DNA from 3 places in the Lysinibacillus sp. genome. Region 1 is predicted to be linked to each of the others. Evidence: riboswitches for the same ligand, from Rfam matches in the RefSeq annotation. Region 1 holds a riboswitch; each other region holds the start of a gene.
What was found. Region 1 has a riboswitch for thiamine pyrophosphate ahead of thiT (energy-coupled thiamine transporter ThiT). Riboswitches for the same ligand answer to the same signal wherever they lie in the genome.

Region 1 (4,771 bases):
AACATTTCATATTGGAGTACTTTTAATTTCTTTTTATACATTTTTTTATCTAGTTCAATCGATAAGTCTAGATTTTTTAAATTTTGTGCCAATGAAACTTCACTCCTTTTATGTAGATAATCCCATTGTACTAAAGAAAAATATAGATGCCTATTGAGATGGTAAATTGTAGTGATTATTAGCAAAACAACACGATACATTGTTGGAAATTTCCGTTATAATAAAAAAAGTGACAGTACTATACTTATTTGTCTTTTCCCTATACAATCTAAACACGAAGGGAGAGGAAATCATGCCTCGGTTTATCTTGATGACAATCTCTTATCTTGTCTCATTCATCCTAACCTTTTTATCCTTTTTCATGAAAATAAACGGTCAATCTTCTCTAGAAATTTCTAATCGGTTTTCTGTAGTATTTGCACCAGTTGATATTAGTCATGCAATATGGATTGTCATTTATTTATTAATTGGCTATTGGTTATTGGTGAACATTAAAAAGACATCTATGAAACAGTCTGCTCTCTTTAGTTGCATAAATATTTTGCAAGCCTTAACGATATATGTATGGCATCATGAGTTATTTATTGTTTCTCTTGGCATCACCTTGCTTTTGGTCTTGTACTTATTTATGTTGTATAATACGTACTCTCTTCACGACAAAGCGTTGTCAGGTCGTATTCCTTTCTCCATTTATTTTGCATGGATGACATTTATCTTGATTACGAATAGTAGCTTTACGTTAACGGCTTATGGTTGGAACGGCTTTGGTCTTAGCACTCCTCTTTGGGCAGTAATTTTACTGACACTTGGTGGAGCTATTGCACTACATATCCGCTTTCATCACTTTGATACCATGTATCCGAGTGTTTTTATTTGGGCTTATTTAGGAATCGCTTTACATAATGGTTTTGATGAGCTTCTTGTAACAACTGCCGCCTTATTTTTATGTGGTGTTCTCTTTGTTGGTATTTTATTTATTAAAAAAAATCCTGCCCACCAAAAATAAATTGGTTAGCAGGATTTTAAATTATATCCTATTCTTCATCTAAGGAAGTTAAAATAATTGGTTTATCTTTAGTGACAATAACTGAATGTTCAATTTGAGCTACAAGCGATTTATCAGGTGTAACAAATGTCCAACCATCACCAGCTTCTACAATATGCTCTGCTTTTGCTGAGATAAATGGCTCAACAGCAAGCACCATTCCTTCTTTCATAATCGTAGAATCCCACGCATCATAATAATTTAAAATATGATTAGGCTCATCATGTAAAGATTGACCTAAGCCATGTCCTGTTAAATTCATAATAACAGTTAAACCATTAGCATTCGCCTCTCGTTCAACCGCTTTACCTATTTGATTTAATTTAGACCCAGCTTTAACCTTTGTCATTGCTCGATCAAAAGCACTTTTAGCAACTCGGCATAGTTTTTCTTTGTCCTCATAACCCTCACCAACAACAAATGAAATGCCAGTATCTGCAAAGTATCCATTTAAAGACCCAGAAACATCGATATTCACAATATCCCCTTCTTGAATAACACGTTTTCCTGGAATACCATGTGCCACTTCTTCATTGACACTAATACATGTATATCCTGGGAAATCATATTCCCCCTTAGGTCCAGAAATAGCACCAGCCTCTGCAAACATGCGGCCAGCAATTTCATCTAGCTCAAGTGTTGTAACACCTGGTTTTGTTGCTGCTTTCATGGCTTCACGAATTTCGGCACAAATGCGTCCAATTTTTTTAAAAGCTTCAATCTCTTCTTGCGTTTTTACAATCATTTATAACGTCCCTTTCATCTAATATCTATTCTTTAATATAACATAACTTTTTATGCGTATAACGATAAACGCTTTAAATATTGTATGCTTTCCTACAATGCAAAGTGCTAAAAGAGCTATTCATGACCAAAAGTCCCTTCACATGAGTGAAGGGACTTGCTTGTTGTTGAAAAAAGTTGATAATTTTGCTAATGATTCTGTGCGAAAGCGAATATCATCAAGTAGTATAGAACGAAAAGCTTTTATACCCTTTTACAATAAATCATTTGAGGAAACTTTTATTATGCTTTTCTTTGCATTAATTGTGGAGCGGCTGTGAATAAAAGCACCCCTACAATTGCCGTTAAAATGGTTGCTGGCAACATATATGTACCATTATAAATGATAGAATAGATCCATGCATTTTGATCACCCGCATACTCTGCAAAAAATACAGCTCCAGCAATTGTATGTGCTGTGTATCGTAAAAAGCCTGCAAAAACAGTACCTATGATAATGTAAAGTGCCATTTTCGTTTTGTTCATATTTTTTGCAGCATCCAACACAGGTCCACGTACAACAGCTGCTAATCCTACAACTGTAAAGGCAACACCATAATCCAATAATCCTTGAAGCCAGTGCACAATATAAGCACCAAACATGGTTTGCATAACACCCACAAGTAATCCCGTTGTTAGCCCAGCAACTAAGCCCCAACGAAATGCAATTAACATAATAGGCACCATGACAAGACTAACAGAGCCACCTTGTGCCCATACTTTAAAGGATACTTGATCGAGCACAAGGCCAATCGCTGCAAATATCGCAATCTCCACAAGCATTAATAGTCTTTTTTTGTCCATACATATTCTCTCCTTTGTTCCGATGTAGGATACAAGAGCAGGAATAGAAATGCAGACATCTTTTTTATTCCTAAAGAATGAAAAAACGATGCCAGGACAGAGCCTGACATCGTACAAGTGTCGGTTTCTATCCACATCCCTACGCAAGTGTTAACTTACAGGTTCAAAGAGTCAAGGCATTACGTGCCCAGTCTCAGCTGACATCATCAGCTCCCCTTGTGGTCGTTACATCTGAATTTATTTGAACAATCCCATTGTACGCAAAGGATTGGATGATTACAACCTCTTCCATACATTATTTTTTTGAAACTTTGCCGTTTTTCATGCGTAAATATTAAAAAAGGAGGTACAACTATGGAGAACCAAAAAATTTTATCTGCCTTTAGTTATCTTAGTATTTTCTTCGCCCCTTTTATCGTCCCATTAATTGTTTACTTTGTAACGAAAGATAGTGATGTAAAAAGACATTCAATTCGTGCACTTGTCTCTCATTTAATTCCTTTTGTTTTTGGCATCCTATTTTTTATTGTCTTTGTTTTTTCTACATTAAGATTAGATCCAACGTCAAGTAATAATACTGTGATGGTTGTTTGGTTAGTTTCATTTGCCGTTTATGCCATTGTCTCACTTGGTATTGTCATATGGAATATTATTCAGGCTGTTCGAGTAATACGTTAATGTTTCAATTTTAAGCGAAACAGGTAGTAATAATTGTAAAAGGAGCTGTTTTTTAATGAAAGTATCAAACGTTGTGAAAACTGCTGTAAAATTGGCACCTATTGTTATTCCTATCGTCAAAAAAGTAATGGCTGCAAAAAAAGGAACAACTCCTACAGCCACTTCTCGAAAAAAATAAAACAAAGGCGTATTCCCTATTTCGGAAATACGCCTTTCACTTATTTCACTTCAAAGTATGTCTGACTATGGCCATTTAATGTCTTTTCTACATGTAAAACCGCTGGCATTGCAGATTTTAATTCAGGCACATGAGAGATTACGCCAATCATGCGACCAGAATCCTGTAAATCAATTAATGTATCGATTGCTTTATTTAATGATTCCTCATCAAGCGAACCAAAGCCCTCATCAATAAACATCGTTTCAATATGAATATTACCTTGGAAGCTTTGAATTACATCTGCCATTCCTAAGGCAAGGCTTAATGAGGCATTAAATTTTTCGCCTCCCGATAATGTTTTGACATCTCGTAGTTGATCGGTATAGGCATCGTAGACATCAAGACCTAGTCCGCTTTGTTTCGCATGCTTTTCCAATCTATCTGAACGTCTGAGCTCAAATTGACCATTTGATAAATGATAAAGGCGAATATTGGCAGCTTCAGTAATTTGGTCTAAGTAATTAATTTGAATATAGCGCTCAAAAGATAGCTTTTTCGAATTTTGGCCGTTTAATAATCCATAGAGCTCCTTTACTCTTCCCGCTTCTTGCTCAAGTAAATGAAGCTCCCTCGCTATTTCTTCTACTCTTTCAATAAAACCTTGGCAAGCTTGAGCAAAACCTCTCAACTGTTGTAAACGTTTAAATGCTTCCTCATAAGATATACGAAGTTGTTCTACTTTGGCTTCCATGGACACTAAATCTTGTTGCTCTTTTCCTTGAAGATACATAGCCCCTTCAGTAATTTGGATTTGCAATGTGTGTACCTGTAAAGCATAGTCACTACAAGCTTTTCGAAGGGTCTCTATTTGCAATAAACTCCGTTTGGCAGCTGTATATTCCTCGTAGCTGTCAAAGCCTATCTCCTGCATGCTTGCTGAGAATTGCTGACGTTTTTCATTCATTTTGAGTTGTAATTCTTCAAAAGTTTGTTTGGCTATTTCCATCGTCAATTTTGCATTACTTGTTGCTTCCTTCGCGCTATGCAATTCGTCTTGACTCTCTTGCCATCTTTTTTGCAAATCCATTTTTTGTTTACTGATATCTGTAAGCTGTTGCTGTAATTGCTGCAAGGTTGGTAAATGGTTTGGCATATGTTTAAGCTGTTCTTCAAGAACTGCTTGCAGTCTTGTCATTTCTTTCAACTGCTCAGCTAAATATTGCTCTAAGTTCATCTGTTTAGTTCGTAGCTGCTCTATTCTCTCACGTTGCTGCTTAAGTTTTAATCGCATATCTGCTAAT
Region 2 (4,771 bases), on a different contig from region 1:
GGATTTAATGCAATCTCAAAATGAATCCGTACAAAGTACACAACTGGCATTTAAAGATAACAGTGATTTGTCACGTTCAATTGCAGCCTCTATTAGTGAATTAATGAGTAAGCTATCGAGTATGTTAGAGCATAAAAATCAAGCGATTATGGCCATCCAAAGCATATCAGCAATTTCAGAGGAAACGGCTGCCTCAGCTGAACAAGTAAGTGCATCTGCAATGGATCAACAAGCAGAGTTACAAAAAGTAGCCGAGTCTATACAAAATATGAACGATATTTCCAATGAACTGCAAGAAGTCGTGAATCGTTTTAAATTAGCGTAAAATGAAGGGCTGCCTAAACAAATAGGCAGTCTTTTTTTATTGGAAGAGACATTGACCTAGTAGAAATTCGGCACTACTATAAAAGAAGGGAAGGGGGTCATCGAAATGATGTATCTCGGAATGATTTTCTTTCAAATTGTTGCACCTATTTTAGTGTTACTTATAGTAGGTGCTATCTTACAAAAGAGATTTCGCTTTAATTTAAAAGCGTTGTCTCAGCTTATTACATATTGCTTTATGCCAGCAGCTGTTTTTGTAAATTTATATGAGACGAGTGTAGAGCTGTCTGTACTGGCAGAGGTCGGATTGTTTATTGTGCTTTTTATTGGGAGCCAAATGCTACTCAGTCACCTTTTTGCGAAGTGGCTTGGTTTAGTTAAAACAGAGGCAGCAGTTTTTAAAAATAGTGTTGTGCTCATTAACTCTGGGAACTATGGCATTCCGGTAGCTCAAATGATTTTTGTAACACAACCTATTGGTGTAGCGATTCAGGTCATCCTTGTAATCTTTCAAAATATGACAACTTATACATATGGTTTGTATAATTTAATTTCCTCTACCAAATCAGGAATGACGATTATTAAAGATTTTTTTAAAATGCCCATCATTCATGCGTTGATTATTGGTGTAGCCATGAACTATTTTAATATCGGTATTCCACAGTTTATTAAAATACCAATAGACCATGTAGCAGATGGCTTTATTGCTGTGGCACTAATCACGTTAGGTGCGCAATTATCGCAGCTTGAAATCAAATCTATGTTTAATAAAACGGTTTTCGTCAGCTGCTTCACACGTTTAATTGTCGGACCAGCCGTAGCTTTAGCCATTATTTTTTTATTGGGGTTAGATGGAGTTGTCGCTCAATCACTATTTATAGCCAGTGCTTTCCCGACATCCCGCAATAGCTCTAGTCTAGCATTGGAATACGATGTGGAATCGGCAACAGCTGCCCAAACTGTTTTATTTTCAACTATTGTCAGCTGTATAACGGTAACAATAGTGATTTATCTTGCGGACGTATTATTTGCTTAATCAATAGAATATTAAAAAATAATGAATGGAAAACTTCCATCTCATAGTAATATCTGCTACACTAGCATCAAACTAAATAGTATTAACTAGGGGAGTCTGATGAGTCAGGCTGAGAGGGAAACGCTTAGAGGTTTCTTGACCCTTTGGACCTGATCTGGCTCATACCAGCGTGGGAAAGTTAAGAAACTATTGCATAGTATGTGTATGCAATTTCAACCTTTACATTCGTGGCCGGATCCAAATAATTATTTTGGATTCGGCCTTTATTTATTTGTTAGGGTGAGCTAGATCCGGTCCTTGTAACAAAAAACATTTAAGGGAGAGAAGTAGCTCATGTCAGCAATTAGTGAAAAGAACATTACGATTATGTCTAGCTTTGAAGGAAGCAAAAAGGTGTATGTTGAAGGTTCCCGTCCGGATATTTTAGTACCAATGCGAGAAATTGCATTAAGTCCGACAACAGGAAGCTTTGGAAATGAAGAAAACGCCCCTATTCGAGTATATGATACGAGTGGTCCCTATACAGATCCATCTTATCAAGTAGATATTACAAAAGGTTTACCTGCCTTACGAAGTGGATGGATTCAAGAGCGAGGAGATGTAGAAGCATATGAGGGCCGCTCTATAAAACCGGAGGATAATGGTTTTCGTCGTGCAGATGATCCGCGTAATCATGAAAATGTCTTTCCTGAATTGGCAAGAAAGCCTTTACGAGCAAAAAAAGGGAGAAATGTAACGCAGCTGCATTATGCAAGACAGGGGATTATTACACCTGAAATGGAGTTTGTAGCGATACGTGAAAATATGGATCCAGAATTTGTCCGATCTGAAATTGCAGCTGGGCGCGCTATTATGCCTTCTAATATTAATCATCCAGAGGCGGAGCCAATGATCATCGGTCGTAACTTCCATGTGAAAATCAATGCCAATATTGGGAATTCCGCGGTATCGTCTTCTATAGCAGAAGAGGTTGAAAAAATGACATGGGCAACACGCTGGGGTGCTGATAATATTATGGATCTTTCAACAGGTAAGCATATTCATACAACGAGAGAATGGATTATTCGAAATGCAGCGGTACCAGTGGGGACAGTGCCAATTTATCAAGCATTGGAAAAGGTAAATGGCGTAGCAGAGGATTTAACGTGGGAAGTTTACCGTGATACGCTTATTGAGCAAGCCGAGCAGGGTGTAGATTATTTCACGATTCATGCAGGTGTACTATTACGCTATGTTCCCCTTACAGCTAATCGTGTAACGGGAATTGTATCTCGTGGTGGTTCTATTATGGCACAGTGGTGTTTATATCATCATCAAGAGAATTTCCTTTATACTCATTTTGAGGAAATCTGTGAAATTATGAAGACTTATGATGTTGCTTTTTCTTTAGGTGATGGCCTACGTCCAGGTTCAATTGCAGACGCCAATGATGAAGCCCAATTTGCAGAGCTTGAAACACTAGGTGAACTAACACAGATTGCGTGGAAACATGATGTTCAAGTGATGGTGGAGGGGCCAGGTCATGTACCGATGCATCTGATTAAAGAAAACATGGACAAGCAATTAGAAGTTTGTAAGGAGGCGCCTTTTTATACGTTAGGTCCACTTACAACGGATATTGCTCCAGGCTATGACCACATTACATCGGCTATTGGGGCAGCGATGATTGGCTGGTTTGGGACAGCAATGCTCTGCTATGTGACACCAAAGGAGCACCTTGGCTTACCTAATCGCGAGGATGTTCGAGTGGGAGTAATTACGTATAAAATAGCGGCACATGCGGCAGATTTAGCGAAGGGGCATCCTGGTGCACAACGCCGAGATGATGCACTATCAAAAGCACGTTTTGAATTCCGCTGGCGTGATCAATTCAATCTATCTCTCGATCCAGAAAGAGCGGTGGAGTATCATGATGAGACTTTGCCAGCAGAAGGAGCAAAAACAGCACACTTTTGCTCTATGTGTGGTCCTAAGTTCTGTAGTATGCGAATTTCACAAGATATTCGAAATTATGCTAAAGAAAAAGACTTGAATACGACAGAAGCGATCCATCGAGGTATGAAGGAAAAGGCAGAGGAATTTAAAAAAGCGGGTAGTCAGATTTATCAATAATGTAAAAAGGCTTGTGTTGTAGTATCGACACAAGCCTTTTGTGATTAAAAAACTCCATGTGAGTGAAAAATTCACATGGAGTAAAAATTGGATTTGGATATCAATAATAAGTGGAATATTAAACGTTTGTTGGTTGTTTTACATATGGGTTTGTAAGATCCATACCTTCTAATGAAAGACCCATTGCTTTTGCTACACCTTCACCATATGCTGGATCTGCTAAATAGCAGTGAAGGATGTGACGGCGCTTGATGAATTCTTCAACAGAAGCCATATCATTTGCCGTATTTTCAAATAGACGTTGTTGCTCTTCTGCCGTCATAAGTCGGAATAGTTTACCTGGTTGTTCAAAGTAATTGTTGTCGTCTTCACGGAAGTCGTGAATACCTGCATGACCATCGATACGTAATTCAGGCTCTTTATAGTCTAAGTTATGCTCCCATTCACCATAGCTATTTGGTTCATAACCTAGTGTTGAACCAAGGTTGCCATCAAAACGCATTGCACCATCACGGTGGAAAGTGCGGAATGGACATTTCGGTGCGTTAACAGGAAGCATATAGTGGTTAACACCGAGACGATAACGCTGTGCATCTGCATATGCAAAGATACGACCTTGTAACATTTTATCTGGTGAGAAGCTAATACCAGGAACAATATTAGACGGTGCAAATGCAGCTTGTTCAACTTCTGCAAAATAGTTGTCCGGGTTTTTGTTTAACTCAAACTCACCCACTGGAATTAATGGGAAGTCTTTTTTATACCATACCTTTGTTAAATCAAATGGGTTGTATGGTAGCTCGCGAGCTTGCTCTTCAGTCATTACCTGAATGTACATTTTCCATTTAGGGAAATCGCCTTTTTCGATTGCTTCATATAAATCACGTTGTGAAGATTCGCGGTCTTGACCAATGATGTCATTAGCTTCAGCGCCAGTTAAGTTTTTAATGCCTTGCTCTGTACGGAAGTGGAATTTAACCCAAACACGTTCATTATCAGCATTGATAAAGCTATACGTATGAGAACCAAAACCATGCATATTGCGGTAACCAGCTGGAATACCACGGTCAGACATTACGATTGTCACTTGGTGAAGTGCTTCTGGTAATGAAGTCCAGAAATCCCAGTTAGAATTAGCGTTTTTCATATTTGTACGTGGGTCACGTTTTACCACGTGGTTTAAATCTGTGAAGTGTAATGGGTCGCGGAAGAAGAATACAGGTGTATTATTACCTACTAAATCCCAGTTACCTTCTTCTGTATAGAATTTAAGAGCAAAGCCACGGATATCGCGCTCAG
Region 3 (4,771 bases), on a different contig from region 1:
GGCGTACGTTTAGAAGCTATTCACTTCTTTAGTCCACCATATACAAGTCAAAACTCATTAGAGAAAGTAAAGGTACTTGCAAACGAACTAACGAAATTTGGTGCTAGTATTCGATTACATGTCATTCCTTTTACTGAAATTCAAGTACTTATTAAAGAAAAAGTACCTTCTAATGTTTCGATGACAACAACACGTCGTATGATGTTAAAGGTGGCTGATCAAGTACGTGAAGAGATAGGAGCTCTTGCAATTGTGACAGGGGAAAGTCTGGGACAAGTAGCAAGTCAAACGCTAGAAAGCTTGACGGCTATCAATGCTGTAACGAATACGCCTATTTTACGACCATTGATTTCAACAGATAAATTAGAAATTATCGATATTGCAGAAAAAATTGGCACATATGAAACATCTATTCAGCCATTTGAAGACTGCTGTACAATATTTACACCTGCCAGCCCAAAAACAAAGCCAAAGCTTGAAAAGGTAGAGCATTATGAAAGCTTCTCTGATTTTGATGAACTCATCGAGCGAGCAGTAAAAAATCGAGAGGTCTACATTTTCCCTAAAAAAGAAGAACAGCAACAAGATAAGTTTGCAGATCTATTATAAGGTATCTACAGCCGTTTCAAAGTCAATTTTGAGACGGCTTTTTTATGTTATTTTATCTATGCCATTAGAGGTACAATTTACCTCTAAAATTTTTGTATTAAAAATCTAATATCGCACATTCTATATTCACAAGGAGGTGAGAGACATGGCTTCAAACAACAACCGCAGTTCAAACCAGCTTGCAGTGCCTGGTGCACAACAAGCACTTGATCAAATGAAATACGAAATTGCACAAGAATTTGGTGTTCAATTAGGAGCTGAAGCTTCAGCTCGTGCCAACGGTTCCGTTGGTGGTGAAATCACTAAACGTCTTGTACAAATGGCAGAATCTCAATTAAAAGGTATGCCAAACAACAACCAATAAATGCTGACTAAGCATTTATAAACTTAAAACCAGTGACCGTAAAAAGGCACTGGTTTTAGTTTGTTTAAAAATCAACCATTTATGCGTGTCACAGACCTTAACGTATTTACTGTATGCTTAATATCTATACTTTCACAGATAGCTGAAATAACAGCAATACCATCTGCCCCAGCTTGAAATACGGCGTATGCATTGGTAGGGTTAATTCCACCAATCGCTACAATTGGTAATTCAGGATAGAAATTGTGAGCTTGCTGCAAAAAATTTGTACCACATGGTGATTGTGCATCCCGTTTTGAAGTTGTTGCAAAAATCGGACCAATACCTACATAATCTGCTTGATGGATAATGGCTGTTTCTAGTTCGTCCTGGGAATGCACAGAAACACCAAGAATCATATTACCAATTTTTTTACGTGCTATGCTAACATGTAAATCATCTTGTCCGATATGAACACCGTCCGCACCAAGTCGTAATGCAAGTTCGACATCATCATTGACAATAAAAGGAACGTTATATTGTTGACATAGTTTTTGACATTGACGTGCAAATTGTTCATAGGCAAATCCAGTTAATGCATGGGAACCTTTTTCTCGAAATTGAAACATGGTAATTCCAGCTTGCAACGCTCTCTCTAGTACATGAAGGGGATTCTGATGACTAACATTGCTTGTGCCCATAATAAAATAAAGTTGTAAATCCTCACGTTTCATAAATCAACACCTCACAGGAATCCTTATGCAGTTGATAAGCAAAATGATTTGTTGGTCCATAACCATGACCAATAGATAAATCATGTAAAATTGCTAATTGAATAAATTTTTTAGCTTCGATAATTGCCTTATCCATCGCAAAACCTTGACCAAGAAAAGCAGTGATTGCTGCTGAAAATGTGCAACCTGTGCCATGGGTATTGGACGTTTGGATACGTGGAGTTTGCATAGAAAAAGATTTACCGTTTTGAAAAAATACATAATCAATAGCAAAATTTGGATCTGCTAAATGGCCACCTTTAAGAATGACGCAATGTACACCTAATTGAAAAAAAACTTGAGCTACTTCACGTATATCTGAAACATCATGTATTTTTCTCCCTGTCAGAGCCTCTGCTTCAGGGATATTGGGGGTAACGATCGTAGCAAGTGGTAGTAGAGAAGAGCGCATTGCTTCAATAGCTTCTTGCAGTAATAAGCTTTCTCCACCCTTTGCAATCATTACTGGATCAACAATTAGTGGGATGTTTTGATTATGAATCATATGTGCGATAGCTTTAATAATATCAGAGGAATAAAGCATCCCTGTTTTAATTACAGCAATTGAAAAATCTTCGATTAAAGCTTGAAATTGTTTTTCAACAAAGGAGTGATCAATAGGGAAAACTCCTGACACACCCATTGTATTTTGTGCTGTCAAAGCTGTAATTACTGAAGTACCAAACACCCCTAATTCCTGAAATGTTTTTAAATCAGCCTGTATGCCTGCACCGCCACCACTATCTGAGCCTGCAATCGTCGTTACAATATGCATGAAGCTTCACCATCCTTCGATAGGCGATAAAGAGCATTTAGTAAAGCTATTTGGAAATCACCAATATCTGATGTAAACGCTGACGCCAGTACCGCAGCTTTTTTATAGTAAGTTAATGTGTCCGCTAATTGTCTGTATGGATTATGGCCTGCAATATAGGCGGCACCGCAAATAGCACTAAGTAAACAGCCTGTCCCTGTTACCTCGGTCATTTGCATATTCCCGCCATTTATCCATTGGCTATCCACACCATCTGTTATAAAATCTCGTTCTCCTGTTATGATAACAATGCATTGATAATGTTGGGCTAATAAAATCGCCTCTTCTTCTAAAGCAATGGAGCCATTCCCACTATCGACACCTTTTTGTTGCCAGTCAACATTGGCTATTGCTGCTAGTTCCCCAACATTACAACGAATGACCGAAAAATGTACTTCCTCAAGCAAGTATCGTACCGTTTCTTTTCGATAAGTAGTGGCACCAGCACCGACAGGATCTAAAATGACTGGAATTCCAAGTTTATTGGCCATTTTGCCTGCTAACAACATTGATTCTTTAGTTCGATCATTGAGTGTACCGATGTTAATTAACAAGGCTTGAGCGAGTGCTACCATTTCCTCTACCTCACGGCTATCATCGGCCATAACCGGGGAAGCGCCTATTGCTAATAAACCATTTGCTTGGAAATTTGCTACCACATAATTTGTAATACAATGAATCAGTGGTTGCTGTTGACGGATTGTTTGAAATATCATCGTAGTCCTCCTTTATGGATGGACGTAAGCATGCAAAAAAGGCTCTTTTTGTGTAAAAATGCACGAAAAAGAGCCTTTCATCAATAGATGTTTATTGCTCCCTACGTCAGTATTAACTAACAGGTTCAAAGGGTCAGGTTTTACCTTCTCAACTCTTGACGAGTCCCCCTGCAATCTTGCTTTTAGTTGACCAAAATGTACCATACTTTTCAATTGTATTCAATAGCAAGTTTACCTATCGACAAAATGTGACCGATGCCATATAGCAGAGTATGATAGTTGTCATGACTTTTCCAAAATTAAGCGCAAACCATTGAAAATGCTGAAAAAAGAGTTTTATAATGTGTCATAGCAAAAGGGGGCATTTGCCATGAAGAGACAAGATTTAGTTGCACCAGAATGGTATAACATAACAGATGAAATTGAAAAATATGCTCAAGATACAACAAAAAATGCATTAATTATTTACGAGGAAAATAAGGATGTACAATTTATTACATATGCATATTTACTTGAAAGGGCAAATCAAGCTGCACACGTATTCACGATGCAAGGTTTATCAAAAGGTGATGTGATTTTAGTGATGGTACCTCGTTCAGTGGAAGCATATATTGTATATATTGCAGCATTGAAAGCTGGATTAACCATTATTCCGAGCTCAGAAATGCTAAGAACTAAAGACATTGAATATCGCATCAAGCATGCGAATGCTAAAGGAATTGTTGCTTACGAGCCTTATATTGATCAATTTGATCAGGTGAACAATTTACAAGGAATGCAACAATTTGTTATAGGGAAGGCCCATGAACCTTGGCAACCACTTTTAGAAAAAATGCGCATTCAACCTACAACTTACATAAGTTCTTCTCCAACAAAAAGTACAGATACTGCATTCTTAGCTTATACAAGTGGTACAACAGGAAACCCAAAAGCAGCTGTACATACTCATAGCTGGGGCTATGCACATTTACGAACAACAGCACCACACTGGTTAGGTGTGCAAGAAGATGATATTGTTTGGGCGACAGCAGCACCAGGTTGGCAAAAATGGATTTGGAGTCCGTTTCTAGCAACATTAGGGAGTGGTGCTACTGCATTTGTATATAAGGGGAAATTTGATGCATCTACCTATCTAAGGTTACTCGAAAAATTTAAAATAAATGTTTTATGTTGCACACCTACAGAATATCGTTTTATGGCAGCACTAGAACATTTACATGAATTCGATTTAACGGCACTTCGTCAAGCTGTATCAGCAGGAGAGCCTTTGAATAGCGAGGTCATTAACGTATTTTCGAAGACTTTCGATTTGCAAGTCCGAGATGGCTACGGTCAGACGGAAAACACATTACTTGTTGGCACAATGGTTGGAATGGAAGCTAGAATTGGTTCTATGGGAAAACCAACTCCTGGCAATAAGGTTGAAATTATAGACGATTTCGGTAACCCTGTTACTGTTGGAGAAGTTGGCGATATTGCTGTTCATCGCACCACTCCCGCACTGTTTAAAAAATAT

Region 2: it holds a riboswitch for thiamine pyrophosphate, as region 1 does, so the genes downstream of both, thiC (phosphomethylpyrimidine synthase ThiC) here and thiT (energy-coupled thiamine transporter ThiT) in region 1, are expected to answer to the same signal.
Region 3: it holds a riboswitch for thiamine pyrophosphate, as region 1 does, so the genes downstream of both, thiM (hydroxyethylthiazole kinase) here and thiT (energy-coupled thiamine transporter ThiT) in region 1, are expected to answer to the same signal.

What each region holds. Positions count from the first base shown of each region.
Region 1 covers NZ_DAMDAY010000014.1:16,418-21,188, reverse strand. The annotation lists gene RT445_RS05460 (polyphosphate kinase 2 family protein) at 1-92, opposite strand, end outside; gene RT445_RS05455 (hypothetical protein) at 293-1,006, shown strand; gene map (type I methionyl aminopeptidase) at 1,035-1,790, opposite strand; gene thiT (energy-coupled thiamine transporter ThiT) at 2,072-2,632, opposite strand; TPP riboswitch at 2,752-2,859, opposite strand; gene RT445_RS05440 (magnetosome magnetite crystal formation protein family) at 2,987-3,310, shown strand; gene RT445_RS05435 (hypothetical protein) at 3,366-3,488, shown strand; gene RT445_RS05430 (SbcC/MukB-like Walker B domain-containing protein) at 3,529-4,771, opposite strand, start outside.
Region 2 covers NZ_DAMDAY010000025.1:14,523-19,293, reverse strand. The annotation lists gene RT445_RS07865 (methyl-accepting chemotaxis protein) at 1-325, shown strand, start outside; gene RT445_RS07860 (AEC family transporter) at 431-1,360, shown strand; TPP riboswitch at 1,439-1,553, shown strand; gene thiC (phosphomethylpyrimidine synthase ThiC) at 1,694-3,472, shown strand; gene RT445_RS07850 (catalase) at 3,591-4,771, opposite strand, start outside.
Region 3 covers NZ_DAMDAY010000004.1:38,280-43,050, forward strand. The annotation lists gene thiI (tRNA uracil 4-sulfurtransferase ThiI) at 1-609, shown strand, start outside; gene RT445_RS01905 (alpha/beta-type small acid-soluble spore protein) at 755-973, shown strand; gene thiE (thiamine phosphate synthase) at 1,045-1,686, opposite strand; gene thiD (bifunctional hydroxymethylpyrimidine kinase/phosphomethylpyrimidine kinase) at 1,676-2,500, opposite strand; gene thiM (hydroxyethylthiazole kinase) at 2,488-3,255, opposite strand; TPP riboswitch at 3,337-3,435, opposite strand; partial or broken gene mbcS (acyl-CoA synthetase MbcS) at 3,626-4,771, shown strand, end outside.